2 regions of the Bacillus arachidis genome follow, and region 2 is predicted to be linked to the other one. Evidence: a T-box and tRNA genes for the amino acid it is inferred to sense, from the RefSeq annotation. Region 2 holds a T-box; the other holds one or more tRNA genes.
What was found. A T-box is a leader RNA that pairs with one kind of tRNA and senses whether it is charged. The one in region 2 lies ahead of ileS (isoleucine--tRNA ligase), so its partner is inferred to be a tRNA-Ile.

Region 1: it encodes a tRNA-Ile, which carries the amino acid that the T-box ahead of ileS (isoleucine--tRNA ligase) is inferred to sense. The anticodon was not compared.

What each region holds. Positions count from the first base shown of each region.
Region 1 covers NZ_CP127376.1:3,765,465-3,781,417, forward strand. The annotation lists gene QRY57_RS21055 (ROK family glucokinase) at 1-430, opposite strand, end outside; gene QRY57_RS21060 (YqgQ family protein) at 451-651, opposite strand; gene QRY57_RS21065 (5-formyltetrahydrofolate cyclo-ligase) at 753-1,331, opposite strand; gene rpmG (50S ribosomal protein L33) at 1,485-1,634, opposite strand; gene QRY57_RS21075 (sugar phosphate nucleotidyltransferase) at 1,705-4,059, opposite strand; gene phoU (phosphate signaling complex protein PhoU) at 4,446-5,102, opposite strand; gene pstB (phosphate ABC transporter ATP-binding protein) at 5,196-6,011, opposite strand; gene pstA (phosphate ABC transporter permease PstA) at 6,033-6,899, opposite strand; gene pstC (phosphate ABC transporter permease subunit PstC) at 6,901-7,851, opposite strand; gene QRY57_RS21100 (PstS family phosphate ABC transporter substrate-binding protein) at 7,879-8,796, opposite strand; gene QRY57_RS21105 (peptidoglycan D,D-transpeptidase FtsI family protein) at 9,111-11,207, opposite strand; gene QRY57_RS21110 (MFS transporter) at 11,317-12,594, opposite strand; gene sodA (superoxide dismutase [Mn]) at 12,731-13,342, opposite strand; tRNA gene QRY57_RS21120 (tRNA-Ile) at 13,569-13,642, opposite strand; gene QRY57_RS21125 (DUF1189 domain-containing protein) at 14,133-14,900, shown strand; gene QRY57_RS21130 (hypothetical protein) at 14,966-15,313, shown strand; gene ispG (flavodoxin-dependent (E)-4-hydroxy-3-methylbut-2-enyl-diphosphate synthase) at 15,478-15,953, shown strand, end outside.
Region 2 covers NZ_CP127376.1:2,050,161-2,066,113, forward strand. The annotation lists one part of gene QRY57_RS11985 (IS3 family transposase) at 1-190, shown strand, start outside; gene QRY57_RS11990 (MarR family winged helix-turn-helix transcriptional regulator) at 293-766, opposite strand; gene QRY57_RS11995 (multidrug effflux MFS transporter) at 1,072-2,331, shown strand; gene QRY57_RS12000 (DMT family transporter) at 2,477-2,941, opposite strand; gene QRY57_RS12005 (DMT family transporter) at 2,956-3,378, opposite strand; gene yeiL (transcriptional regulator YeiL) at 3,507-4,199, shown strand; gene QRY57_RS12015 (metallophosphoesterase family protein) at 4,267-5,007, shown strand; gene QRY57_RS12020 (hypothetical protein) at 5,317-5,565, opposite strand; gene QRY57_RS12025 (hypothetical protein) at 5,601-5,843, shown strand; partial or broken gene tnpB (IS200/IS605 family element RNA-guided endonuclease TnpB) at 6,432-7,557, shown strand; gene QRY57_RS12035 (class I SAM-dependent methyltransferase) at 7,833-8,714, shown strand; gene QRY57_RS12040 (DegV family protein) at 8,905-9,732, shown strand; gene QRY57_RS12045 (MBL fold metallo-hydrolase) at 9,966-10,826, shown strand; gene QRY57_RS12050 (hypothetical protein) at 11,061-11,225, shown strand; T-box leader at 11,341-11,579, shown strand; gene ileS (isoleucine--tRNA ligase) at 11,634-14,735, shown strand; gene QRY57_RS12060 (AraC family transcriptional regulator) at 15,048-15,764, shown strand; gene QRY57_RS12065 (DUF418 domain-containing protein) at 15,817-15,953, opposite strand, start outside.

The sequences.
Region 1 (15,953 bases), 1.7 Mb from region 2:
CAACGCCAGTTCCAAGTGTCATACAAACAAGATCTTTCGCTCCCTCACCAGCACCTTTCCACATTTCACCAAGCGCTGCTAAATTTGCATCATTATCAACTACAACAGGTAAGCCTGTTTCTACTTCTAATAAATCTTTTAATGGATAGTTTTTCCAACCTAAATTAACTGCTTCATAAATCATACCAGAAGCGACATGCACTGGCCCAGGCGCACCCATACCAATACCAATTAACTTGCTCTTTAATTCTTCTAATTCTTCTAACTTTTTATCAATTGCTTTCGCTACATCTAATGTAATATGTTTGCCTTGCTCACTTGTATTCGTTGGGATTTCCCACTTATGTAAAATTTCACCGTACACATTAATAAATGCTAATTTAATCGTTGTCCCACCAAGGTCAACACCAACTAACCACTTTTCTTCCATATTTGCTAACCTACCTTTATCTAATTCTTGCTCATTTCTTTTTGAATCTCTTGCTTCAATAAAAATAAAGCTGTTTGATAGTCTTTTGGCTCAATCAGCTGTGATTGATCTAATTCCCGCAACTCATCTTGCATTAATTGTAAATCAGCGATTCGATCACCTGTGTAAATGATTGTTCCAAATTTTTTTAGCAATTGCTGAATATCATAAATTGATATCATTTTATCACCCTCTATGCCCACTTATTATGGAAATATAATAAGAAAACGTTCACATATTTTATTATAATCAACAAGAAAAAGCCTCGTCAATTTTTATTTGTCTATACAAGTTCATTTTGAACAATTGTTTCTTTTTCTGTAATAATTTTTTGTACATTTTGATCAAATGGCTCTGTTGGAATATAACTTACAAGTTGAAAATCAAAAGCTAATGATAGCGTTTTCCCTTCATACTGCAACAAATAGCGATCATAATAACCACCGCCGTATCCAATACGTTCCCCTCGTCTTGTATATGCAACTCCAGGTACAAAAAGAAGATCAATTTCATTTGCTTCTGATTCTACTGTTAGCGCAGGAATGGGTTCACGCAAGTTCATATACACTGTTTCTAATTGATCAAAATTTGTTATTTGACGAAAGATCATTGTTCTTGTCTCTCGATTACACTTTGGAACAACGACTTTTTTTCCTTCTCGCCATGCTTGTTCGATAATTACATATGTATTAACCTCATGTTCCATCGAAAGAGTAATTCCGATTGTTTTCGCTTCTCTCCACTCTTTTTGTTTATATAAAGAAAATACGATTTGTTCTGATAAAGTTTTGTGCTGTTCTTTCGATAAAGAATTCATTTTTTCTACTATTTTCTTACGTAAACGTACCTTCTCCTCTTTCACACGCTCTTCCCCCTATAAAGTAATCCTTACTCGTTTTTAAATTATCGCAAAATGAATTACGTTCTTGTGAACAGTTTATCATTTTTTTCGTGGATCATCACTTTTCTATAAGAGCTGCAAAAAAAAAGAAACAGTAGGAAATATTCCTACTGCTTACTTTGTTTCACGGTGTAACGTAGACTTCTTGTCACGCTTGCAATACTTTTTAAGCTCAAGGCGCTCCGTGTTGTTACGTTTATTTTTCTTTGAGATATAGTTACGATCTCCGCATTCTGTACATGCTAGAGTAATATTCACACGCATTCTTATTTCCCTCCAGTCACTAATAACTTAAATCAGACTATACTATAATACCACTTTTAAAACAAAAATTCTACACCTTTTGATATTGTCTAATCTTTTCTATAAGAGTTTTCATATTTTCCTTTGCTATTACTGGATTTCTCGCATGTGAATATACAAGAAATTTGGGATGTTTTGCATCAGAAACAATATAAGACCACTCTTTTTCCGTATATTTAAATTGAATTCCCTCTAATACTTCGACCTCCCTTTTTTCCATATCTTGCAATAACATTCCCATTACTTTCCCTTTTTCTTTCCACGAACAAACAACTTCATCACATAATAAGTAAAGGGGTGGCGATTGCTCTAACATCGTCAACAATGTATTTCCTTGCCGAGCAATTAGTTCGAATAATTTTCCAATTCGATATAAACTATCTTGCTGCCATCTCATCTGAGATTCACTTTGTTCACCATACATATAAAAAAGAAGATAGCACTCTCCTAATTTTAATGATAATGGATAAACACTTTCTGTTGTCTCAAGTAATAAATCAGGGACGTCGATTTCTTCACAATTTACACTTTGGTAAATACTACCATAATTGTCGTATAATTCAAAATTATTCCCTTGTTCATAAAACATAAGAGCCATATGAGCCCTACTTGATTTCATTAACAATTTAACATGTTCTTTTTTTTCACTAGCATGAACCCATGTAATTGTGCAACCTAGCTTTTGCAAGAAGGATATAAGTAGGGACTGAAACATTTCATCTCTTTTATTAATAAGAAGGTGAAATGTTTGCTTCTGTATCGTTTCGATATCTAAAGACGCTAAAACAGATTCAACATATTTTTCTAAACAAATATGTACCGTTTCATTTCGTCCTATTTCTTTATCATACACGTAATGAAATGCTTCTGACGTATACGAGTGTTCCAATTTTTTTTGTTGTTTATACGATAGCCGTATACCTTCTTTACCATAGAGTTGAATGACAATTCCTTCTTCTTGTTCAAAGTGAATAAAAACGCCCCCGGTACACCCGAACTCATGAATTGCATATCGAAAAGCCGAATCGTTCATCTCTTGACATTCCATCGTATACAAGCCAACCCCATGAATTGCATGTAGAAATAACTTTTTAAACATATCAATTTCTACATCCCTATATCCTCCAACTAATATGCGCTCCCCTTTCGAAAAAAGAGAACCATATGCCATTGCTACTTTTACAACAAATTGAGGTGTCATTTCTATATTCCCTCTGCCGACCACCCTACTTTTTTGTAACCAACCTGATGTTTTTTCATTTTCAGTGATTCCTGACGAAGCAATAATCGAGTGACTATCAATAACTTTACCCGGCCATAGTTTTCCATTTTGTTGTATCACTGTATTTTTTCCAATTTGACAATGATCTGCTACCACACTTTTCTCAAATAAAGTAACATCATCTTTGATCATTGTGTTTTCTCCAACGGTAGCCTCTAATAGCTCACAACGTTTTCCTACATGCGTATGAGCAAGAATAATACTTTTTTGAAGATTCGCGCGGTCCGATATAGTGCATTGCTTACCGATAATTGAATAAGGATCAATGATCACCCCTGCCCCAATAGTTGCCCCTTCTCCGATAAAAGACGGTCCTTGTATTTTTGTTCCCTTTTCAATCGTTACTCCTTCTCCCATCCAAACCATTGGTAGTACTTCCGTATAAGAAATCGGTACCCGTACTTTCTTTGTAAGTAAGTCAAACTGAGCCTGCCGATATTGATCTAACGTACCAATATCTAACCAATAACCTTCCGCTTCATATCCAAAAAGCACTTTTTTATTTTCTAACTGTGGAAATACATGCTGACTAAAGTCAAAAAATTGTGCTGATGAAATATAAGAAAAAATTCCGGGGTCCATAATATAAATTCCTGTATTTACAATATTGGAAATAACTTCATTCCAACTTGGCTTTTCCATGTAACGCATAATTTCATGCTCTCTATTCATAACAACTGAACCAAATGACAGTGGGTTTTCCACTTCCTTCACGAACATCGTAACTAGTCTACCCCTACACTTATGAAATTCAATTCCTTTCGACAAGTTAAAATCTGTCAATGCATCTCCACTAATTACAACAAATGGCTCATCTAAAAACGATTCTGCTTGCTTAATACTCCCTGCTGTACCAAGTGGTGGTGAATCTTCGAAGTAGTGTAACTTTACTCCCCATTTACTCCCATCACCAAAATATCTCTTAATAGCCGCACCCATATATTGAACTGTAATTGCAATCTCATGAATACCATGCCGCCTTAGTAACTCAATATTATATTCCATAACTGGTTTTTCAAGTAATGGTAACATCGGCTTTGGAAGATTGCATGTTAACGGTCTAAGACGCTTTCCTTTCCCTCCAGCTAAAATAACCCCCTTCATATACATTCATCCTCCACTTTTATAATGTTGAACGATCTTGTATACCATATGTATGTCACTTATGTAGAAATTAACCTTTTCACTTCATTATAATTAATAGTAAGCGCTTACTTATTAATTTAATAAGAGAAAATCATAAAGCGAAACTTCAATCAATTCTCCTCCTTCACTAATTATTCATCTTCACAAATCGGGCTTTACTAAGTAGTAAGAATTTTACTCTCCTATAACAGCCAAATAAACAAATACCACCTATATTGTTTCATTTTTCCATATCGCATTATGATACATCTTATCATCATAAATAAAACAAGACAACGAGCCTTTTTTGTCATGTTTTGACTAAAAAAGCAAGCGATATCTCATCACTTGCTGATATTTTCTTCCTATTCATTTAACAAATAATGTTTCCCTTTCACCAAATAAAAAACATTCTCGGCAATATTTGTAATGTGATCTGCTACACGCTCAATGTAACGTGCAATAAAAGATAATTGTGTAATTTGCGTAATCGCCTCAGGATGTTCAGGGATAGAGGAAATAAATTCTCGAATCGCTCTCCCATATATTTCATCAACAGAATCGTCCAATTCCGCAATTTGTTTTGCAAAGGTTAAATTTTCTTCTTGATATGCTTCTAACGATAAATTTAACATATCCGTAGCAATCGTAAACATCTCTCCTAGATTGTGCAAACTGACAGATACATCTTTTTCTCCGAGCCGAATTGTTGATTTAGCAATATTTACGGCATGATCTGCAATACGCTCTAAATCAGTCGCTGTTTTAATCGAAACAAAAATTCTTCGCAAATCGCTTGCAACAGGTTGCTGCTTTGTAATTAACATAAGTGCTAGGTCATTAATTTCTTCTTCTAAATTATCCATGCGATAATCACCATCAATGACTTCCAACGCCGTTTCTACATCTCTCTTCTGAAGCCCTTCCATAGAACGAGAAAGAGCTTCTCCTGCCAATTCTCCAAGTTCAATTACCTTTTGCTGCAATGTTTGTAGATCATAATGAAATTGCTCCCTTACCATGTTTCTTCCCCCTTTATTTATTACATACATAAAAAATGATAAATGCCCCTTTTAAGAGGGACATTTACTCTTATATAAGCTGCTCTGATCATATTAACCAAATCGTCCTGTAATATAATCTTCTGTTCGTTTATCTGTAGGTGTCGTAAATAATTTGTTTGTATCTGTATATTCAACAACCTCACCACTTAAGAAGAAAGCTGTCTTATCAGAGATACGTGCTGCTTGTTGCATATTATGCGTTACAATGACAATACTAAAATCTTTCTTTAACTCTTGAATTAATTCTTCAACTTTTAGTGTAGAAATCGGATCCAATGCTGATGTCGGTTCATCCATTAAAATTACATCCGGTTCAATTGCTAAACAACGTGCGATACATAAACGCTGTTGTTGTCCACCAGATAAACCATATGCGTTATCATGTAATCGATCTTTTAATTCATCCCAAATCGCTGCACCACGTAAACTTTTTTCAACAATTTCATCAAGTGTTTTCTTATCACGAATACCATGAATCTTTGGACCATAAGCAATATTTTCATAGATAGATTTCGGAAATGGGTTCGGCTTTTGGAATACCATTCCAACATGCGTACGTAGTTCTTCAACGGGATATGACTTATCAAAAATATTTCGATCTCGATATTCAATGACTCCCGTCGTGCGAACGATAGGTACGAGTTCTACCATGCGATTTAATGTTTTTAAATATGTTGATTTTCCACAACCACTCGGCCCAATAATTGCCGTTACTTCATTCTCATGAATACTTAAATTAACATCTTTTAACGCATGATCTTCTCCATACCATAAGTTTAAGTTTTTTGTATCGAATACAATCTTCTTCGTCGCTGATTCAACTTTCGTTTCATTTTTCACCTGTACGTTTACTACTGTTGCTACCATTTTGAATTCCCCTTTCATCCACTACTTACGATTTCGTAACCATAAGACAACCGCATTCATAATAAGCAACAATCCTAATAAAACAATCATACCGGCTGCTGCTACATGCTGAAATTCCTCTTGCGGTCTACTCATCCAATTAAAAATTTGAATCGGTAAAACTGTAAATCTATCAAACATGTTAAGTGGGATATAATTAGCGAAAGCAAGCGCTCCAATGACTAATAGTGGTGCTGCTTCTCCAATTGCCCTCGATAAGGCCAAAACACATCCCGTTAAAATTCCTGGCAAGGCAGTTGGCAATACAATCTTATACATTGTTTGCCATTTTGTAGCACCAATGCCATACGAAGCTTCTAACAGAGAACGCGGCACCATACGAATCGCTTCTTGACTCGATACAACGACAGTTGGTAATACAAGAAGACTCATCGTAAACGCTGCGGTTATTATACTCTCTCCTAACTGAAGACCGTATACAAAAATTGTTAAACCAAGCAATCCAAACACAACCGATGGCACACCTGCTAATGTTTGAATATTTAATTCTACAATTCTTGTGAATACAGATTGCCTTGCATAATGTTCTAAATAAAGAGCTGTACCTACTCCAAATACAAAGGAAACCGGCACTACTATACTCATAAATAAAATTGTTCCTGACAATGCAGCGGCAATACCAGCTTGCTTTGGATTACGTGAAGCAAAGTTCATAAAAAAATCTACCGAAAGGTAACTTACACCTTTTTCAAAGATTTGATACAGTAATAAAATTAGTATGCAAATAGAGAATAGCATTGTCATATAAGAAATTGACTTATATATTTGATCCTTCCAAAAACGTATTACCATATTTTCTTTTATTTTCTCATGATTCAGCATTCGCATCTTATATCGCCTTTCTAAAACGGCGCATAATCTGCTGCGAAATTATATTCATCATGAATGTAAACATGAGTAACGTCGCTCCTACAGCGTACATGCTGTAGTACGTGGTCGTTCCATGGGGAGCATCACCTAAGCTTACTTGCACAATATAAGCCGTTAACGTTTGAATCGAATGCGTCGGATCTATCGATACATTTGGAGTTGAACCTCCAGCAATGACAACAATCATCGTTTCACCAATCGCACGTGAAGCCGCTAATAGGATTGCAGCCATAATACCGGTAAACGCCGCTGGAAACACAACCTTTCGCACAGTTTCAAAACGCGTTGCCCCTAGCCCAAGCGAAGCCTCTTTTATTCCTTTAGATACAGCCCTCATCGCATCTTCAGAAAGCGAAGCGATTGTCGGGACCATCATAATCCCTATAACTATGCCTGGACTAATTGCATTAAAGAACTGTAAATCTGGAATGACACGCTGTAAGGCCGGTGTGACGATTGTTAAAGCAAAAAATCCATATACTATTGTAGGAACACCTGCTAATAGCTCTAAAATAGGCTTTAGTATTTTTCTAACAAAGGGTGAAGCATATTCATTTAAAAATACGGCACATCCTAATCCAATTGGAATAGCTACTATCATCGCAATTGTTGTTACAAGTACGGTCCCACATATAAGAGGAAGTATCCCAAACTTAGGTTCTTCAAAAAATGGTAACCATTCTTTTTCAGTGAAAAAAGAATACATTGGTATTTCACGAAAAAACATAATCGTTTCATTCGCTAGCGTAACGATAATGCCGATCGTTGTTATAATAGATACACTAGCAATTGCCTTTAATAGTAATGGAACTATTTGATTGATTCGCTGCGTTTTCTTTCTTTTGATTGTATTTCTTTCAATCAAATGTTGCACAGAAAATGTAATTTGACTTTTGTCATTTCGAGCCAAAGATGAAAACCCCTTTCCACCCTGACATTATCTTTTTATTTCTGTTAACATTCGCAGCTGTTCACTATATTTCTTTTGCGGTAACTTAACATATCCGACTTCTTCAGCAAGACTACCCGCATGTTGCATCATAAATGTCATATACTCTGCCACACTACTTTTATTTCGAATCGAAGCATGATTTACATAAGCAAACAGTGACCTAGACAATGGTTTATAAACACCAGATTGAATGGTTTCTTTCGTTGGTAGTACACCGTTTACCTTTATAGCTTTTACCTTATCTCGATTTGCCATATAATACGCGTATCCCACAAATGCAATTGCATTTTTATCATTCATTACCCCTTGCATAATGACTTGATCGTCTTCAGATAAAGAAGTTGTTTTTGCAAGGCGGTTGTCTTGCAGGACAACACTTTGAAAATAATCATAAGTACCCGAATCAACACCTGGTGCATAAAATTGTACCTCTTCATGCGGCCATTTCGGATGAATATGTGACCATCGTTTCGTTTTCCCATTTTCACTCCATAATAGACGTAATTCTTCTATTGTCATATTATCTACCCATGTATTTTGACGATTCACAATGATTGTGAGGCCATCATAAGCAATTTCAAATGGTGTAAACTGGATGGAGTTTTTTCTCATAAAATCTTCTTCTACTTGTTTCATCTTACGTGAAGCATTATTTATATCCACTTCACCTTTTCCAAAACGATGGAATCCTCCTCCTGTCCCAGATATACTAATAGAAATTTTTACACGTGGTTCTTTTTTTGTGTATTCTTCCGCTATCGCTTCCATAATAGGAAAGACGGTTGAGGATCCATCAACTCTCACTTCCCTCACATCATTAGCAGCGGATGAAGTAGACACATTATAAAACATAAAACATGTCGATATTGATAAAATCTTGATACATTTTCTTGTCCACTTCACGTGTAGTCCTCCTAGAAGTATCCCGAAGTAACAGGATTACAGATATAAGAATACTGCCTAACTATTAATTCGGTTTTAATAATTTGTAAAAGTTTTGTAAAGTTCAACTTAATGTGAAGGATACGATGCTCCTTTCTCTTATTTACTTCTTTTCTCAAAAGTAAATATATGACCGGCCATACTATGAGAAAGTTCATTTTTCAGCACCGAATTTTGTATATATGATATGCTCGTCCACAATTACTAAACTCTATGCATAAAATACAAAAAAAAGCACACTATCTTTTGAGATAGTGTGCCAAATTCACATATTTTTATTCTTCTTCTTTACTCTTCGGTGCTTCCCCTGTAACTTCTTGTTTTTTCAATTCAAAGTAAGCATCCATAATTTCACGACCAATGTATCCATTAATACCAGTTTTATCATCATGTACCCATGGAACAACAACGGAGAACGCCACTTCTGGATTATCCAGCGGTGCATAACCTACTAACGTTAAGTTATAAATGATTTTGCGCTGACCATTTGCATCTCTTCCTATTGCTTTATCACCGCCGTAAGGTATCTGAGCTGTTCCAGTTTTTCCAGCAGCTTTATATGGTGCACCAGTAAAGTATTTTGTCCCAGTGCCCCCCTGGTCATTGAACACTTGTCTAAATCCTTCTTGCACACGCTTAATTTGTTCTTCAGGCATATCAACACGATTTAATACTTTCGGTTCCATCGATTCAATTACTTTTCCAACTTCATCTGGTTTCGAGGTTGGTTGACGGATTTCTTTTACAACTTGTGGTTGCATACGATAACCACCGTTTGCAATTGTAGATACATATTGTGCAAGCTGAAGTGGTGTATAGTTATCATACTGTCCAATTGCTAAGTCTAATAAGAAACCAGGCGTATATTCTGGACCTTTAAGTCCTGCTGTTTCATTCGGCAAGTCAATACCTGTTTTCACTCCAAGACCAAACTGACTGAAATAATAACGCATATCCTCAAATGCTTTTTTCTTAATATCTAATGTACCACCTCTAACATATGGTACTCCAGCAATATTCATGGCTGTTTTAAACATGTATACGTTAGATGACATTTTCAAAGCGGTAAGGTCATCAATATAGCCCATCGTTTTCCAAGAAGATTTTATTGGTGTACCTTTTAATTTAATTGGTTCATCTAGTAATACTGTTCCAGGTTGAATTGCTCCTGTTTGATATCCAGTAAGCACTGTTGCACCTTTTACAGTTGAACCCATCGGATAGGAACTTGTCATTGTTCCTAATGCATAGTCTTTCACTTCTTTTTTTCCATCTTCTTCTACGAGCTGTTTTCCAGCCATAGATAACACTTCGCCATTTTTCGGGTTCATCATCACAACAAATGCACGATCTAAGAGAGGTTCTGCACCTTGATATTTCATTAAGTTCTCTTCAAGAATTTCTTCTACACGTTTTTGCAATTCCATATCAATTGTTAAATTTAGGTCATTTCCTCGTTGCCCCTTAGATACATTTATCGTTTCTAAAATATTTCCGTCTTTATCTGTAATATTTCGCACTTCTGCTTTTGTACCGTGAAGCGTATCCTCATATTGCTGTTCAATATAACTTTTACCGACGCGGTCATTACGGTTATAGTCCCTAACAAGGAAATAATCTAGTCTTTCCCTTGGCAATCCTTCATCTGAGCTTGTTACACCACCAAGTACACTGCGGAACATGTCATCATAAGTGTATTTACGGTCCCAATCAACTGTCGTATCTATACCTGGTAACAACGCTAAATTTTCACTGATAATTGCATATTCTTGTGGTGTTACATCTTTTTTTATAATTTGCGGCGTCATTGCATATCCGCCGTCCATTTTACTCTTAATCGCAAGTATTTCTAAATCTTCCGCTGTTAATTGATTTATTTCTTCCTCTGTCACGCGATTACGCTGACGCTCTGCCATTTCTTTATCATCAATTTTCTTTGCTTTAAATTCTGCTTGGTCTTTCTTTGTAATCTTTTCTTTTGCTTCTTTTTCATGTAAAGAAAGCCAATAATCTTTTTTATCACGTTCTGTTAGTTTATCCGGCGATACTTCTATTAGCTTAGCAAGTTTTTTCGCTGTCTCTAAACGTTCTTCCGAAGTGGATCCTTTCATTCTTGTAAACGTAATTGTACGAACTGGATTATTGTCCACAACCGGTCGACCATATCTGTCAAAGATTTTCCCGCGTGGAACCGGATTACTTACTGTTGAGTTCTCTTTTTTTTCAACCTCATTTTTATAATCTTCACCATGTACAATTTGTACCATTCCAAGCTTTACAATAATCGCTGAAAACATTAAAAACACACAAAAAAACAACACGTTAAGCCGGAACGGAACGTGGGTCTTCTTTTTTTTCTTCTTTTTACTCATACGAACCCCCTCTACCAACAGCTATGTAATAGGAAAGGGACACCTTGTTACAGGTGTCCTCACTGCTGTTTTACATGTCTTTTTATTCTAGCATAAAACTCGGAAGAAGTTAACCTTCTCGTTCAGTATGATTTTGTGTTGTTTCAGGTGCTGGAACCCTTGTCTTATTTAGATTTCCTTCCCCATATTTGACATTTTTAACAGCAAAATAAATAAGTAAATGTCCAGCGCCGAGAATACATAATAAAACAGGTAAGCTTTTTTCTGGCGCAAAAAATGATACTGCACATAAGAAGCTTAAAATGGAACATATTCTCCCGCCGTTCAGCCATAGTTCTCGTACAACAATATACTCAACACGCCACTCTCTCGCCTGCTTTGCTCTTCCAATTACATCATATGTCATAGAACCGTATGGAACGAGCAAAATTGGATACGCAATAGCGATACATGCTGCATAAATGAGTAATTTTACATATGTAACATGAAAAATAACCAAAAATACAACGGCATACAAAATAATTCCACCAAGTAAAATCGATTTTTTTCTCCATTCCTTTTTTAGCATACGTGCAACTAAGTAATAACATACAAATGAAACAGCGGAATTGACTAAACTATACTTCCCTAATGCAAATTCACTTCCTGATGCTAAATAGACATATACAGAAATAACAAAAACAAACGTTCCTTCCCTTAATCCTTGAAAGAAATGTGCGCGTGTAATCCTTCCCCAGTTTTTATCAATCTTCCGCTCTTTCAAAACTTGAACAATTTCATAACGCCCTTCGCATTCTCTTTTCGATAAAAAGAAGCTTATAACAACAGCAATCGCAAATAAAGTTAATGAAAGAAAAAAGATGACTGTATAGCCGCTCCACTTTTCCATACGTGAAATTGTATATCCTGCTGTTATTGGTCCAATCATTCCTGCGAAAGATGTTAGAAGACCAAGAAAACCGTTAAAAAAATCACGCGTTTCCGGTTCCGTAATCTCAAACGTCAACAAATTAAATGCAAGCCAATAAAAACCATATCCAATTCCAAGAAGACCACCAAGTAATAAAATGTAATGTGAGGCATGCGTTCCTGCAAGCAAAACAACAATAAAAAAAGTCGCTAATGTTCCAACTCCTACTCGCAGTAAAATAGCACGATCTATCCGCTTTGCCAATTTCCCTGCAAAAAGGAATGTTAATGGCTGCAAAACAACGCTTGCTAAATTATACAAACCAAGGTTCACATAGTTTTGTGTCTGCTTCCATAAATAAATGTTAACAAACGTGTTGGATAAAGATATCGCGAGCGTGTATAATCCCCCCATAACAAGTAACAATATTAAATCACGGTTCACCTCGACATCGCCAATTACATGTTTCCACTTCATATATAACTCTCCTTTACTTCATGTTCTAGTCTTCCAAAGACCGACGCAATTATGTAAAAGAAAGCATACAAAAAAGCTAGGAGAATATTCCCCTAGCTTCTTCAATATCGACTTATATGAAACGGAATACGCGATATTATTTAGCTTCTTGGTAACGTTTTTCAGCTGCGTTCCAGTCTACAACGTTCCAGAATGCACCGATGTAGTCAGGACGACGGTTTTGGTAATGTAAGTAATAAGCATGTTCCCAAACGTCTAAACCAATAACTGGAGTTTTACCTTCTGTTAAAGGAGAATCTTGGTTTGGAGTGCTTGTTACTTCTAGCTCACCATTATTTACTACTAACCAAGCCCAACCAGAACCAAAGCGAGTTGCACCAGCTTTTGCGAATTCTTCTTTGAATGCATCGAAGCTACCGAATTTCGCTTCAATTGCTGCTGCAAGTTCACCTACAGGCTGTCCACCACCGTTTGGAGATAGAATTGTCCAGAAGAAAGTGTGGTTCGCATGTCCGCCACCATTGTTACGTACTGCAGTACGAATTGCTTCTGGTACTTCGTTTAAGTTTGCAACTAATTCTTCAACACTTTTGTCAGCTAGTTCTGCATGACCCTCTAATGCAGCGTTTAAGTTTGTTACGTAAGTATTGTGATGTTTTGTATGATGGATGTTCATTGTTTCTTTATCAAAGTGAGGTTCTAAAGCATCATACGCATAAGGTAAATTTGGTAATTCATGTTTCGCCATTGTTACATTCCTCCCATTTTATGTATTGCCTAAAATCACTTGGCATACAACTTCATTTTACCCTATTTACAATAGGGTGAAAACAAATTAAATCACATTGTCTTGCTATCAATAACGTAGCAAAATTCCCATTTCTTTTCAAACAAAATGCTCATATATTTCGTCAAAAAAGCTTCCTTCTATTAAGGAAGCTTCTTGTCTACATGATAAACATATGAAATGGATATGGACCCTGTAGGACTCGAACCTACGACCGGACGGTTATGAGCCGTCTGCTCTAACCAGCTGAGCTAAGGGTCCAGAATTATGTATACAGCGGTGGCTAAATTTGAGATTGTACCACCAAATCTCCACTGAACATTCATAAAAGCTAAAAATCGTAAGATATATCGATTAAGAAATGTAAGATAAATTTACCATATAAAAAAGAAAAGTGTCAATTGTATTTTTACCTTTTCGAATCTTAAAGAGCTATCTTACTGCAAGCGAATAATTATATGAATCCATTTTGATTTTTCGACATCCCCCCTGCTACGAGAGACAAAAAGTAACCTACACTCGTTTTCTCCCTTCGTACAAGGCAAGAAAAGAATGTGATCGCCTCTATGCATAGCCGGATGATCTCTCCCATATAAAGAAAAATTTTATTAGTAGCAATTCCTCTCTATATAGCCAAATTACTGAAGTATTAACCTTATTTCGTGTGATATAGCTTGTGATTCTCCAGATTCGTACGTTACAATGATTTTATGCATCAATCTTTCATACATATAGCAAAGGAAGTGGATACATGTCCATATTTACGCAGCTAGTAAAAAGTTTATATTCGCCAAAAGACATGGCACTTTTTCGTTTTCAAAAAATCGGGAAAACAATTCTGTTTATCATGTTATTATGTTTAATTGCAACGATTCCAAAAACTTTTACATTTGGAAATTTCGTACAAGATGTCGTTTCTACTGTACACCAATCAATTGAAAAGGACCTTCCGAATTTTAAAATTGAAAACGGTGAACTTCATGCCGACATCAAAGAACCCATTATAAAAGAAGATGGGAATTTTGTTTTCGTATTTGACCCTAATGCGACAGATACAAATGCATATGCAAATAAACAAGGTGTATTCGTTTTAAAAGATAAAGTTGTATCTACTAATAACAACCAAACACAAATTCAGTCTTATAGCGATTTCGGTAATGGTACATTTGAGAAAAAAGATATACAGAATATTGTATCAGCCATTGATAATATTTATCCGTTTCTCATGTTCGGCGTTGGAATAGCCATTTACTTGATCCAATTATTTATTTCGTTCCTAGGCACAACAATTTTAGCCTTCATTGGTTCAGCCATGGTTGGTCAACGAAAATTATCTTACAAACAAGTTTGGACATTAACAGCTTACAGCTATACAATCCCGACAATTTTCTTTATGATTATGGATTTACTAAAGGTAAATGTACCATGGTCATTCCTTCTATACACTGCTATCATTTTAATTGTTCTGTACTTAACAATTAAAGAAATACCACAACCTAAAGAAAAACACGAACTATAAAAAAATGCCATTTTGGCATTTTTTTTTTGGACAAGCATATATTTCCTAACAAAGGAGTGAGGAATATGAAGAGACTTAGCGCACTCTTACTTGTGCTTGTTCTCGGTTACGTGTTTTATTATGATATAAAAATTGGTACTTTACCAATGTTAAGTTCATACAAAAAAACAACAGCTACTCAAACTGTAAAAAAAGAAAACGTAGATACAAAATCCAAAAAAGAAACAAATATACAATATAAAGCAATTGAAGTAAAAACAGGAGATACTGTTTTATCCATTACAGAAGCAATTAACAAGAAAAAGATTCCTTCTATTGAAAATGTAATCGATGATTTTAAACAATTAAATACAAATACATCTTCTACAAAAATTCAAATCGGGAAATCTTACAAATTCCCGTTATATCAGTGAATCATCACTTAATCCTTGTCAATTACATAAAGGCGCTGATACAATAGTAAAAGTGAAACCGAGCATATAGGTTTCTATCGTTCCATATCACATATACTATTTTTGATATGGAAGGAAAAATAAGAAACTTCTTTTATAAGGAGAGCGATCTATTCGTGAATGAAATGACTCATCGTACAAAAACACGTCCTGTTAAAGTCGGTAATTTAACAATTGGCGGTAATAATGAATTAATTATACAAAGTATGACAACAACGAAAACGCATGATGTAGAAGCAACCGTTGCTGAAATCAAACGGTTAGAAGAAGCGGGTTGTCAAATTGTCCGCGTTGCTGTCCCAGACGAACGCGCAGCAAATGCGATTGCTGATATTAAAAAACAAATTAACATCCCACTTGTTGCTGATATTCATTTTGATTATCGTCTTGCTTTAAAAGCAATTGAAGGTGGCATTGATAAGGTACGTATCAATCCAGGAAACATCGGCCGTCGCCATAAAGTAGAAGCTGTTGTAAATGCAGCGAAAGAACGCGGTATTCCAATTCGTATTGGTGTAAATGCTGGCTCATTAGAACGCCACATTTTAGAAAAATATGGCTATCCTACTGCTGATGGTATGGTTGAAAGTGCCTTGCATCA
Region 2 (15,953 bases):
CAACGCAGTAATGGAGAATTTCTTTGGGATCATGAAGTCGGAATTCCTCTACATAAAAGAGTTTGAAAGTGTAGAGCATTTTAAAATAGAATTAGAAAAATATATAGATTACTATAATACGAAACGGATAAAGGCAAAATTAAAAATGAGCCCGGTGCAATACCGGACTCACTTTTATCAAGCTGCCTAATGAAATAACCGTGTCTAACTTTTAGGGGTCACTTCAACCATATATATGAGGCAACTGCTTTTTATTTAGGGGTACCGTCAGTCCTCTTTATAAATTCTATATCTACCAGACAGGTCTTACTCCCGATGAAAATTTACCTTCTCTAGCTTTATAAACTAATTTTGTTAAATCTTCTCTGATCATTTTCATTCGTTCAGCACCTATGTTTTCACTCCAGCGCTGTTCTATCTCAGCTATTATTTCCTCCTTTGCTTTCACTACTAACCAACCTCGTTTAGTCAAAACAATAATTTTTCCTCTTTTATTAGTGCGATGATTTTGGCGCATTACATAACCACTATTCTCAAGATAATCCACCATTTTACTCACAGCTTGCTTTGTAATTCCTAAATATTCGGCTAGTTCTATACCAGTTGCTCCATCAAGGCTGATACATTTAAGAATAAAACCATGTGCAGGTTTAATATCGCCAAATCCTAATTCACTCAATCTGTCATGTAGTTCATTAATCGATGCACTAAAAGATAATGACAAAAGAGATGTAAGATCTAATTCACTAAAAACTTGATGATCCATACATAAAGCCTCCTCAAAAGAAGTCAATAAAATTTACTTTACTAATATTGTACTACACCAATAATAGTCAATCAAATCAACTTAAATTTAATCTTGTTTTACTGAAAAAATATAGTCAATTTAGTTGACTATATTTTATCTTATTGTACATGTGAATCTCGGTCAATTTAGTTGACTTGAGTTTTATCCTATTGTAACATGTGAATCGTAGTCAATTTAATTGACTTGATTATTTATGTCATGAAAGGAGATTCGCTAAAAAAATCAAAATTGTTACGGTTCAAAGCTTATGTTGGAAAGGATGAATGATGGAAGTGAATAAAGTGGATTACGATGTACATAATCCTGTAAAAGTAAACAGGTTATGGATAATTCTTGTATTAGGGACACTTACGGCAATTGGACCATTGGCCATTGATTTGTACTTGCCTTCTTTACCAAAAATAACAGAGGATTTACAAACGAGTACCTCTCTTACTCAGCTTACGTTAACAGCTTTTTTGCTTGGGCTTGCGGTGGGACAATTATTCGTTGGTTCTATTAGTGATATTTATGGGCGGCGTAAGCCTTTAATTATCGCTCTTATTATTTTTATTGGATCTTCTTTACTTTGCGCGGTAGCACCATCTATTTGGAGTTTAATTCTATTACGATTTTTACAAGGGGCTTCAGGATCAGCGGGTATTGTTATATCACGTGCTATGGTACGCGATATGTACTCAGGTCCTGAAATGACAAAGTTTTTCTCACTTCTAATGTTAGTAAACGGAGCAGCGCCAATTTTGGGTCCCATTATTGGAGGGCAATTGTTACAGATTACATCATGGCATGGTGTCTTCGTTGTCCTTGGAGCAATATGTGTCTTTATGTTAGTATGTGTTATTTTTATCTTACCTGAGACATTACCTCCAGCAGAGAGAGCGACAGGTGGTTTAATAGGAACATTATCAACATACAAGAAATTACTGAAAGATCGCTTGTTTATGGGATATGCTTTGTCCCAGGGATTAGTAATAGCAGCGATGTTTGCTTATATTTCGGGATCACCGTTTGTGCTGCAAAATATATATGGAGCATCACCTCAAGAATTTAGTTTGTTTTTTGCTCTTAATGGTATTGGGATTATCATTGCCACTCACTTTACCGGCCGTTTAGCAGGGAAGCTAAGTGAGAAAACATTATTTGTAGCCGGTATTGGGATTGCAGTTGTCGGTGGTATTTCTTTACTTCTTACGATTGTATTAGGAATCGGGTTAATTGGTGTTTTATGTTCATTATTCCTTATTGGATCAAGTGTTGGGGTTGTATCAACACCAGGTTTTTCTCTAGCAATGAGAAATCAAAAACAAGCTGCCGGAACAGCATCAGCGTTGCTAGGGTTGTTTCAGTATATTTCTGGAGCGCTTGTTGCGCCTTTAGTTGGGATTGGAGGTAGTAACACAGCACTTCCTATGGGAATTGTGATTGCCTTATGTGAAGTGGGAGCAGTTTTATGTTACATATTTATGGCGCATCGTAGTGAAAAACAAATTGCACTGCGAGAAAAACAAGATATATCGGCATAAAACTATTAAAAAAGAGCTGATTCAAACTACACTTTGAATCAGCTCTTTTTATTATATTTTTGAAATGATTCATACATATTACTCATACTAGGGGTACAATTCAAATATAAGCGAGCGGTTTTATTCCATCTTTTTTAGTATGTTGCTAGAAATGTACTCGACTATTTTTCACAGGTTCATACGTCCTATCTAGTAGTAAATTATAAGTAAGCCCAAGTAATACTAAAAAACCACCAATAATTTTACCAATAGATACATCTCCCGAGTTGAAAAAATCAATCAAAACTCCCATAAACAATTGCCCTACAAAAATCAATAACGTTAAATAGAAAGATGATATCTTAGGAGTAATATAGTTTGATAATACAATTACAATAACACCTACTAACCCACCTAAATACACTACAAATGGTATAGATTGCAATGTTGGAGTTGATACGTGAAGAGATTCATTGCTAAAGATTAAAAATAAAAATGAAAAAAACAGTCCCGTAATATAATTAACAAATGTCCCTTGGAAAATTCCAATTTTTGTTGCTAAGTTAGCATTAATAATTCTTGCAACTACAATGGAAATTCCAGCTAAAATGGCAATACAGACATATAACATGGTTCCACCCTCCATTAAAAAATAGTCATTACAACGATTCCTGAAGAAATCAGTAGTAATCCAAACATTTTTTTCTTTTCAAATTTCACAACCCTCATACCCAATAAGCCGAAATGATCGATAATAATAGATGAAACAGATTGCCCAAGTAGACTTAAAGCGATAGTAATAGAGACACCAAGTGCTGAGAAGCTAATATTACTAAACAATACAGTAAATACACCGATAGCTCCTGCGCTATAGAGGTAAAGTGGTATCCCTTTTTGCATGTGAAATTTGGACTTGCTAACAAGCAAAACAATGACAATGGCAACTAATCCAACGATATGAATCATTACACTAGACGTATAGTTACCTGTCATTTCAGATAAGACTCCATTTAAAGGAATCATAATGGCGATGAAAGCACCTATAATAATTGAGAGTAAATTGTACAATGATGTTCCCCCTTTATAAATTTACATGTAATGTATCACGATTAAATCGTGAGCTACTATGACATATGTCATAGTGAAAGAAAGAAATTTTCTTTATAATGATAATGAGTTACAAAGGTGGGGGATGTATGAAGAAAATATGTAATTCTCATAAGTTAGACGATTATGTGAAAAAGAATAAAATTGCATCATTTTTCAGCAATGACATGAAATCATATATGGAACTATTACTCTTTAAAAAGAATGAGTATATTTGTAAGGAGAATGAAGATATTCACTATCTGTATTTCTTTGTTGAAGGAAAAGCAAAGGCCTATAACACATTAAGTAATGGGAAATCTGTATTATTATGTTTTTATGATACCTTACAAATGTTAGGGGATATTGAATTAATCCACTCTCAAAAAATTACTTCTAATGTACAAGTGATAGCGGATTCATATTGTATTGGTCTACCTTTAGAAAAAGTTAGAGAACAATTGCTGAGTGATGCAACTTTTTTAAGGTGTATCTGCGGTTCTTTAGCTCATAAGTTAAATAGACTTTCAAAAAATAGCACAATTAATTTACTGTATCCTCTTGAAAATAGATTAGCGAGTTACATTCTTGCGACAGGAGAATGTACTACACATACTAAACAAAGAATTATATTTAATGGAAATTTAACGGAAACATCGGAATTATTAGGAACAAGCTATAGGCACTTACTACGAACATTGAATACTCTCTGCGATAAAAGTGTAATAAGAAAGAATAATGGATACTTTGAAGTGATAAACATAGGTCTTTTAAAACAGCTCGCGGCAGATGTTTATAAATAAACAGAGTCTAAGTGTAGACATTTATAGAGTTTCGAAAGATTAGAATTTTGGAATGGCAGGTGCCCTTATGAAACAAAAAATAGCTATTATTTCAGATATTCATGGAAATAGTTTTGCGCTAGAAGCGGTGTTAAAAGATATCTCACATCGTAATGTGGATTTGATTTTTAATTTAGGAGATAGTATATATGGTCCTTTAGATCCTGTAGGAACAATCAAGATTTTAAAGGAGCATAAGATGAATCACGTTAGAGGTAACTGTGATCGAATGTTGTGGGAGCCTGTGCAAGATTCATCATCCACTCTATATGAAGTGAAAAGGTTATTAACAAATGAGCATTTAAATTGGCTAAAGGAGCATCCTTCTCAATATATTATGGAAGATATCTTTTTCTGTCATGGAACACCAGATTCGGATGAAATATATTTACTAGAAAAAATGACAGAAGATGGAGGGGTATTGAAGACTACAGATGAAATTATGAAACACCTTCAAAACATAGAGCAACAAATAATTGTATGTGGACATACTCATATTCCTAGAGTTGTATATTTACCAGATGGGAAAATCGTTGTAAATCCAGGGAGTATAGGTCTTCCAGCGTACAAAGATGACTTGCCGATTTCTCATAAAATGGAATCAGGATCACCGCTCGCTAATTATGCAGTACTGGAAAAGGAATCAACACGGTGGATTATCGAACAAATTTCAGTACCGTATGATTGGGAGAAAGCTGCAGAGAGTGCAGAGAAGAACGGACGAGAGGATTGGGCGGTGGCATTACGAACTGGTCGCGTGGAAATATAGTGCTGGAAATCTTTATAGTCCATAGGTTCAGAAAGTAAAGTGAGTTTATAAGTATGAAAGGAATTTGGGCGGCATGGTTGAAAAGAAATGGATAACAATCATAAGATTAAAACAAACCGAAGATCAGAAGTAGTGTCAGTGTTTTCTAACATAAAGTTTGTGGATGTTGTAGCATAGACTGCTTATCTTTTAAATTTCAAAAGCGCCAACTTAGTGATAAGAAACTTTCCCTTATCACTAAGTTAGTGCTTTTTTATGTTTACTTTAAAACTCCATCTACTAAAAAGAATAGGATTGAAAAAAGTGTGATTACGACTGTGAAAATAAAAATTCTGGAAATTCATCTGAATTTCTAGCATGTTTTTGTATAGAACCAACTGCTTTAAGAAAATAGTAATCTGCGCTTTCAACTTTAGCTGGTTCTAGCTCCACAGATCTTTTTTCTAGTTTATTAAATTGAATTTTTCCTGATTTTTCTTCCTCTTCACAAGGAAAAAAACGATAAACAACTTCCTCTTCATTTTCATATTCTTTAAACAAATCTACACATAATCCCATATTTATTACTTCCTTTCTAAATAAGGAATGTTACCTTGATTTTACATGTATATCAACTTGAAAGTCTTCAAAATGCAAAAAAGAAAGATGTGTTATTAGACAAAGAAGCGCTGAAAAATATGAATGCTGTAATTACATTAAAATATAAAAATGGAGATAAACAAGATTTCTTTGTACAGTTAGAAGGAAACCTTGTAGAGAGTACCAGTGAACAGCACGGAGTGGGTTATGAAGTAAACGGTACATACGCCAAAAATATCATTAAGTTGTTTAAATAAAGGCCGAATTTTGATATCGGAGGAATCAAGAAAGTGGCACAAATATTTAGTAATCCGATGCTCTTAGTTTTGATTCTTTTTTCAGTTCTTACGATTATGTTAGGTGCAATTGTTTATTTGAAACTCAAAAAATTATGAGTTATACCAATAATCGTTTGCATACTCTTCTTATTACTTGTGTTGAAATATGCAAATGAGACTTTTCTTTCTTGGGTCTTATCATTTCCCGACAGAAAACTCCACCTCAAGGAATGGGTAGGACATGGTCCAATGAGTAGGTGGGAGATGAATGGCGGTTAGGTAAAATCCTAACATTTCTCCTTGTGGAAGAGTTAGGATGAGGTATCGGGATTCGTTCGTTCCTATAGAAGGGAATTGATGCAGGAAGAAGTATTCTTACATAGAAGGAATTGTTCCATTATAAAAGTCTTCCATATGTATACATTTTTGAAGGGTGGCAGAGGATTTTCGACAAAAAAGAAGAAATGATACGAGAGAAGTATTTTTGAGTATATTCCGATATCGTTCTCATACATATGGTGAAAAAAGCATGTAGAAAAACTAAAATAGAAAGTGAGGTGGAAAGTGGTGCTCGTCCATAAAGCGTATAAGTTCCGGATCTACCCTAATGCAGAACAAAAAATAAGTATCGCGAAAACAATGGGTTGTTCTCGTTTTGTATTCAATTATTTTTTAGCAAAATGGAATGATAGATATAAAGAAACAGGGAAAGGATTCACCTATGGAACTTGTTCTTCGCAACTACCTGCCCTCAAAAAAAGAATTTGTATGGCTCAAAGAAGTGGACAGCATGGCTCTTCAATCTTCTCTTCACAACTTCGCTGACTCGTATTCACGATTCTTCAACAAACAAAACAAAGCACCTCGGTTTAAGTCAAAAAACAATAAAGTCCAATCCTATACAACGAAGCACACAAATGGGAACATCGCGATTGTAGGGAATAAAATAAAGTTACCGAAACTGGGCCTTGTCACGTTTACCAAAAGTCGTGAGGTAGAAGGACGTATTTTGAGCGCTACTGTCAGAAGGAATCCAAGTGGAACATATTTTGTCTCGATTCTTGCTGAAGTAGAAGTGCAAGAATTGCCAAAGACAGGTTCCGCTGTTGGTGTGGATGTTGGCGTGAAAAACGTTGCGATTCTTTCAACGGGAGAAGTATTTGGCAATCCGAAATGGTTTCGGATATTAGAGAAAAAGCTCGCTCATGCTCAGCGCATTTTGTCTCGTCGTACAAAAGGTGGAGCGAACTGGCATAAACAGCGAATCAAAGTGGCTTGTATATATGAACGAATCACAAATGCAAGAACTGATTACTTACAAAAACTATCTACGATGATCATCAAAAACCACGATGTGATTGGGATAGAAGATTTGCAAGTATCCAATATGTTACAGAATCACAAGCTCGCGAAAGCGATTCAAGAAGTATCTTGGTCACAATTCAGAGCGATGCTTGTGTATAAAGCAGAGTGGTATGGAAAACAAGTTATCGTGGTATCCAAAACATTCGCCAGCTCTCAACTTTGTTCGCATTGTGGCAACAAAAACAAAGACGTGAAAGATCTAGAGTTGCGTGAATGGAAGTGTCGTTCTTGTGGTATGCATCATGATAGAGATGTCAACGCAGGACAAAATTTGAGAAAAGAGGCCTTAAGGCTTCTAACCGTAGGGACTACGGGGATTGCCTACTAATAAAGCCGAGGGATACTTTGGTGTTCGTAGGAATCCCCCACTTCAAATAGTTTGTTAGACTGTTAAGTGGGGGTAGTTCAAATATACACTGGTATCTCTATTAGTTGGACTTTTCATTAAATCCATTTTGTCTAAATGAGGTTACCAGATTTCTAGATACATTAAATACTTATGGATATGCAAAAATGTTTATATATCTATAAAATATTTTATCATCTGCTCAAAGAAGCAAATGGAATCAATGCTTTCAATATAAATAAAAGGGGATGATTGAATTGAAAGAGTATGAATGGGATAATCAGTTAGAATATTTGAGAAATACAAGAGATCTATATTACAACGATGATTATATAAGTTTTTTGGTAAATGCAGTTTGGAAAATTTCTAAACCAGTTCATATAGTTGACTACGGTTGTGGATATGGATATTTAGGGCTGACCCTATTGCCTCTGTTACCAATAGGGTCTAGATATACAGGAGTTGATAAGGGTAAGAAACTAATTAATGAAGCAAGAGAGTTATTCCGAAGTCTTCCATATGAAGTAGAGTTTATTGAAGCAGATGCTACTGAAATTGAATTAGAAAGAAATTATGATATAGCAGTTTGTCATGCTTTTTTACTACATATGAACGATTCGAAGACAATGTTACAAAAAATGATAGATTCAGTTGTTAATGGAGGCAGTATCATATGTTTTGAACCACACTGGATTTCTAATATGTCTTCGTATTACCTGAATAATCTGGAGCAAGCTGAAATGATTCAGCTTGGTGTTCTGCAAAAATTGTTTGAAAAAGATGCAAAGCGAAATGGCGCGGATGGTAACATTGGAATGAAATTACCGATATATTTAAGTGAACTAGGTGTAGAAAAGATTGAGTGCAGGGTTAGCGATAAGGTGAATTTTCTTAATACGAATGAGATGCAAAGAGAGAAACAACAATTGTATCACGCACTTAAGGAAGAGGGAATCGGTAATACACCTGCTGAAAAGGATGGTTTTATTGAACGTTTAATAAGCCGAGGACTGACGTATAATGAAGCGATAGCACAGTACCAGGCAGAATTAAACTTCTCTAAAGAATTTACTTTAGAATCTTCTTTCGTCTATGCCCCAAGTATGAAAATCACTTTTGGAATCGTGAAGAATAAGTAAATATGTCGAAATAGTGTACGAATTTGGATAGAATCGATATTAATTTTGAAAACTTTGCTCAAATCATCCATATCCTATAGAAAAACAGAGATAGTCTTGTTATGATAACAAACATAGTCCTTTTCATAACTCAAATAGATAGAATAGTGAGGTAATTTTTAGGGAAGGATGTATACAAGGGAGGAACAGCATGAAGCGAGTTGCTTGGTTTACTGATAGTACAACTGCAAGCTGTACAACAAGTGAAGATAATTTTGTTATACCAATTGAAATTGTTATTAATGGAACTGCCTATAAAGACTGTGAAGAAGGTGTTCGTGAACGTGTCTACGATGCGTTAAAAGAAGGTGTAACCGTAACTACATCACAACCGAATTTAGGCGAGATGGTTGCTCTTTTCTCGAAGTGTAAAGAGGAATATGAAGAAGGATTTGCTTTCACAATTAGCGGGAAGGTAAGTGGTACCTATCAAAATATGATACTCGCAGCAGAAATGGCAGGATTTCCTCTAATCGTAATAGATAGTGAAACAGCAAGTTATCCAATGGATGAACTTTTAACAAAAGCACAAACGTTATACCGTGAAGGTATGACTTTACAAGATATACAAAAAACAATACAACACATTGAACGTAGTCCTTATTATGTATTTCCGAAAGATCTAAAAGGTTTATATGCAAGTGGACGTGTGAAGGGAGTGCAGTTTATACTAGGTAGCCTACTAAGCGTGAATCCAATTTTAGAAGTACAAAACGGAGAAGTTGTGATGACAAAAAAAGTTCGTAAAATACAAAAGTGTAAAGAGTATATGCGAACTGAACTTGAAAAAGACACTCCGAAAGTGGTACATGTTTTCCACGCTAATGATGAAGCAGGGGCGAAAGAATGGATTGCCGATTTTAGAGAAGTATTTCCTGAAATGAAGTTTCAAATTTACCCACTTCCTATATCTTTTGCTGTTCATGCTGGCGCTGGAACAATTGCGATTAGCTTTTCGAAAGGGGAAAACCGTGAATAATTCACGGTTTTTTTATGTTTTTGTTCTCAGTTTTATGTAAATGGAAATAATTCAGAAATTTAGTAATAAGTATAGGACAAATTTGTATTCATATAACGAAAAAATACGCTATTCTTTTTATGGAAGTATACAGAAAAAATGATGTTTTATGAATCTATCAAATTTTGATAAGCTACAATTATTTTCTAAAGAATTATAGCAACATATGTCACCATCTAAAGGAGAATAGGAACTTGCAAAAAATCGAAAGAATATCAAATCGAATTTTATACTTACCACCGTATCAAGAAACGGATCGACCAATTTTAGCAGCAGTTACAGGAGAAAAAAAGACATTATTAATTGATGCTGGAAATTCACCTAAACATGCTAATTTATTTCTTAAACAATTAGAAGAAGTACATATTAAAGGCGACTTTCTTGTTCTCACTCACTCAGATTGGGATCATGTTTTCGGGATGAGCGCAATAGATATACCAGTAATTGCTCATTATAAAACTCACGAAAAAATTAAAAGGCTTCAGAATTTATCATGGGAAGATAAATACTTAGATCAGCGCGTTAAAGAAGGAATAGAAATTCCATTTTGTGCGGAAGCAATAAAGAAAGAGTTGGGTCATCAGAGAGAAGTGTTTCTTCCAATACCTGATATTACATTTGATAAGCAAATGTCTATTAATTTAGGGGAAGTAACGGTTGTAATTGAACATGTGGGTGGCGATCACGCTGATGATTGTACGGTTATTTATATTCCGGAAGAAAAAATTCTTTTTCTGGGGGATTGTATGTACGCAAATCTCTACTCAAAAAAATGGAGTTATACCATTAAAAATACTTTGCAACTAGTTAAACAGCTTGAAAAATATGACGCAGACATTTTTTTCTTATCTCATCACGATAAGCCCGTTTATAAAGAGGAATTTCAATTGAAAATTAATTTTTTAAAAGAAACAGCATTTTTGACGGGAAAATATAAGGGGAATGAAAAAGCCATTATTAAAGAGCTTGAAAAGGGACTGCAAAGAAAATTAAATGCTGAAGAAATTGAAACTATCAATTTTTTCGTCAATGGATACTGTCTAGAAAGAGTTTAATATTAAACTCAGAGAAAAGTATACGATTTCTTTTACTAGAAAGCATGTTAAAAAGCCTAGGAATTTTGTTTCTGGGTCTTTTAACATGTTTGTTTATTAAAGCGTTGTACCTTTTCATGGCTATAATCTAATTTTGTGTTTTCCACAAAAACAAGAAAAGATAACATAAAAGAAGAACACTAAATATGTAGAGAAAGCATTTGTTAATCTGAATTTTATTTCGATTCTTCAGATTTGTTAGTTCGATACAACAGAACATGCTATTTAGCTGTTTTAAATCGAAACGAAGAGGCAAAGGCAGAACTTGAAACAGTTCTTCATGAAGATAAAACTGGATTTTTTGCAGAACTTGGAGAAGAAGATGAAGGTTTAGAGGAAGTATGGGGCACGATAAAGTAATAGAAACTTTTCACGATGTATAAAATACGAAAATTAGGATGAAAATGAAAATATATTTTTGAATTGATTGACAATTATCTGTTTCATGGAATAAAATAACTTTTAATAAAAGTATACAAATCTGAAGACGAGAAAGAGTAAAATATCGTACTGTTCCCCAGAGAGCCGGTGTCTTGCTGAAAGCCGGTGTACAGACTTTATTTGAAAATCATCTCCGAGGAGCCGTGGCTGAATAGAGTAAGCTCGGACGGATGTCTACCGTTACAAAGAACGCGTATGCTAGTACGTTGCTAAGTGCTATTGGTTAAATACTAATAGAATTAGGGTGGTAACGCGGGTAAACCCGTCCCTACTTATAGGGACGGTTTTTTTGTGTGCTTTTACAAAATTTCAAAGGAGTGATTGTAAATGGAGAAGGTAGATGTAAAAGAATTAGCTGTAGGAAGAGAAACACGAATTCGTAAGCAGTGGAACAAGCAGAATATCTTTGAGCAATCCATTCGGAATCGTGAAGGCGCACAATCTTTCGTTTTTTATGAAGGACCACCAACTGCAAATGGATTACCGCACGTTGGGCATGCGCTTGGGCGGACGATTAAAGATGTAGTAGCAAGATATAAAACAATGACTGGATACAAAGTACTGCGAAAAGCTGGCTGGGATACACATGGATTACCGGTAGAACTAGGAGTGGAAAAGCAGCTTGGTATTTCTGGTAAACATGAAATTGAAGAATACGGAATTGAACCATTTATCCAAAAGTGTAAAGAAAGTGTATTTACGTATGAAAAGCAGTGGCGTGAATTTACTGAGAGCATTGGATATTGGGTTGATATGGATGATCCGTACGTAACTTTGCAGAACCCTTATATTGAGAGTGTATGGCATATTCTTGGAACAATTCATGAAAAAGGGCTGCTATATAAAGGGCATCGAGTTTCACCGTACTGTCCAAGTTGTCAAATATCACTTAGTTCGCATGAAGTAGCGCAAGGTTATAAAACAGTAAAAGATTTAAGTGCGACTGTGAAATTTAAAGTATTGAATAGTGAAAATGAATATTTTCTTGGGTGGACAACAACCCCGTGGACATTGCCTGCCAATGTAGCTCTTGCTGTACATCTGGATATGGAATATGTGAAAGCAGAGAAAGATGGAACCGTTTATATTGTTGCAAAAGAGCGTGCAAATGATGTGTTAAAAGAAGGCTATCAAGTATTATCTACTCATAAAGGAGCAGAATTAGTAGGTATTTCATATACAGCGCCATTTCCTATGGACGAAGTTACGAATGGATACCGTGTTATTTCAGCAGACTTTGTTACGGGAGATAGCGGGACGGGACTTGTTCATATCGCACCAGCTTATGGAGAAGATGATTATAAAGTGGTGCAACATGAAGGATTATCGTTCCTTCATGTTGTGGATGAGCAAGGTAAATATACAGAAGTTGTTCCGTTTTTAAAAGGGAAGTTTGTGAAAGAGTGTGATGTGGATATTGTTCGTTATTTAGCTGGGGAAGGATTGCTCTATCATAAAGAGAAATATGAACATAGTTATCCGCATTGCTGGCGCTGTGATTCACCACTTCTCTATTATGCTGGAGAGAGCTGGTTTATTCGGACAACTGAAATTAAAGAGACGTTCTTACAGAATAATGATGCAGTTACATGGTATCCAGACCATATGAAGCATGGGCGATTTGGAAAGTTTTTAGAGAATATGGTGGACTGGAATATTAGCCGGAAACGCTACTGGGGAACACCGTTAAATGTATGGGAATGTGAAAACTGTGATCATCAATTTGCGCCGAAGAGCATCGAGGGATTAAGAAAGCATAGCAGAGGGCAGGTAGAAGAAAATTTAGAACTGCATAAACCGTATGTAGATGAAGTGAAGGTATGCTGTGAAAAATGCGGTGGCTTAATGACTCGTACGCCAGAAGTAATTGATGTTTGGTTTGATAGTGGTTCGATGCCATTTGCACAGTATCATTATCCATTTGAAAATAAAGAGCTTTTTGAGGAACAATTCCCAGCGGATGTAATCGCTGAAGGTGTCGATCAAACGCGCGGTTGGTTTTATAGTTTATTAGCAGTAGCGGCTTTATACACTGGAAAAGTACCATACAAACGTGTATTATCTCTTGGGCATGTGCTAGATGAACAAGGACAGAAAATGTCTAAAAGTAAAGGAAATGCATTAGATCCAGTAGACTTAATTGAAAAATTTGGTGCAGACGCATTAAGATGGGCTCTTCTTGTTGATAGTGCACCTTGGAATGCAAAACGATTTTCTGAAAGAACTGTCCAAGAGGCGAAGTCGAAACTTGTAGATACACTTGTAAATGTATATAGTTTTTATGTTTTATATGCAAACTTAGATGAATATGATCCAAAAGAGAAGTATGAGGTAAAGCGAACGAAATTAGATGAGTGGGTATTATCACGTCTTCATAGTACAACGAAAAAAGTAAGAAGTGCATTAGATGAGTATCAATTTACAAATGTAGCTCGTGAAATTGCGACTCTTGTAGATGAGGTAAGTAACTGGTATGTAAGACGTTCACGCAGTCGTTTTTGGGAGTCTGGCATGAATCCTGAAAAGACCGCGGCGTATGAAACACTTCATGAGGTACTTGTTACACTTAGCAAGTTACTTGCTCCATTTACTCCTTTTGTAGCAGAAGATATTCATCTTAACTTGGAAGGAAGAAGTGTTCATTTGACGGATTATCCAGTAGCAGATGAAACACTTATTCAATCAAAGCTAGAACAAGAAATGGATGCTGTTTTACAAGTTGTAGAACTCGGACGTAGCAATCGAAATCAATATGCATTAAAAGTGAAACAGCCATTAGCAGAGCTTGTATTACTAGAGCATCATGAGCAGAAAGTAGACTGGAAATCCTACCGTGATATTGTTATGGAGGAATTGAACGTAAAAGCATTTCATGTAGAATTAGATGAAACAAAGTATACATCGTATCAATTAAAGCTGAATTTTAAGACGGCAGGACCGAAATTCGGGAAGAACGTCAATGTTGTAAATCAATGGTTAAAACAATTACCGCAAGAAGAAGTACAAAAATTTGTTGTAGAGGAAAAGGCAATGTTTAAGCTTATCTCAGGAGAAGAAATTACAGTATCAGTTGAAGATGTATTGGTAGAACAAGTGCCAAAAGCAGGATTTTCTAATACGACAAACGGACAATATACGGTAATGTTAGATACAAATGTTACAGAGGAATTGTTACAAGAAGGAGTGGCACGTGAATTTATTCGCGCTGTTCAAGAGTATCGAAAACAGTTAAATTTACCCGTTAACTTGCGAGTAGATGTAATCCTTGATACAGAAGATGAATTACAGAGAACATTAATGAAACATCAAGGTTTATTAGAAGAAAACTTGCTAGTAAAGCAATTTACATTCCAAACGTTAACACAAGAGGAAGATGAAATTTCTTTAGGTGAGAAAACGGTTCGAATCAAGTTGAGTCCAGCTAGCTAAATCACAAAAAGTAGTATGTAATTGAAGGCACAGTTACAAAATCCTGTATGAATCATGCAGGATTTTGTTTTTATTCTGCGAAACAGACAGGGATTATTACCTGTTTGTAGTTGGAAATGCTAGAGAAACATAATTTATCTCGCATTAACGGGCAGTAAGACCCCCACCTCAAGATTCAGAGAGAAACAAGAAAGGGAGGTGGGGGGGATCACCTGCCCGTAAAAGTTCGATTGGTGAGGGCTGATTAAAGTTTCACTTTATATCAAAACATCAGTATTCTTTTTGTTTAGCATACATGCAGGAGAGATAATTATGATAGATATTTCACAAAAATTAAAGATTGAAACTTTACAGAACAAAATTTATGATCAGTTTGATCGAGATATATTGAATATTTTAAATGGACAGGTAATGTATGAGCAATTTCAAACACATCAATTAATGGGGAAAAGTGATTATGTTCCTTTTAATGAAGCTATGTGTTCACATGAGACAAGTGAGACAATATTTAGTGATGAATTTAAAAAACTAAGAGCTTTAGGACATCAGGTATCTTTGCAAGAATATGAGAGTATTACCATTTCTCCTTTGAAACCAATGTTTGAAAAACGATACAGATGCATTGTTTTATGGTTTGGTGATGACATGTTCTGTCAGATGAACTTGCTGACGGTGCTGGCATATTTAGAGCAAGTGGGATATAAAGGGGTAGTATTCCTCCATATGGTGAATGAAATGACTTACGAGGTGGAAGAAATTAAGATATCTCTAAAAGGTTATAAAGAAATTTATCAACAAGTACTAATCCGGCAGCGTCTTCCTAAGGTGCAGTTAATGTCAGTCATGTCTCAGGGAATCAGACTATACTTGGAATGCTTAAAGAAAGATAATGAAATCACAGCTTATATTAAAAAACATCTAGATAAACCCCAGGATGAATTACTGAAAGATTTATTTCAGTTGTTTCCTGAGTATGGTTTAGGGGATGTGCAATATTTCAAAATTATTGAAACCATAGCTAAATCCTAGTGTCGTTAGCTATGGTTTTTTTAAACAAAAAATAGATTGATAAATTAATAACTCACCCAGTAATCTTTCTCATAATCCACTCTATAGGTCCTTTAGGAAATTTATTTCTCCATAAAACACTAAATACTATACTAAAAATGAAGAAGCAAATAGCGAATATTAACACAAAAGATAAAGATTGATGTTCAA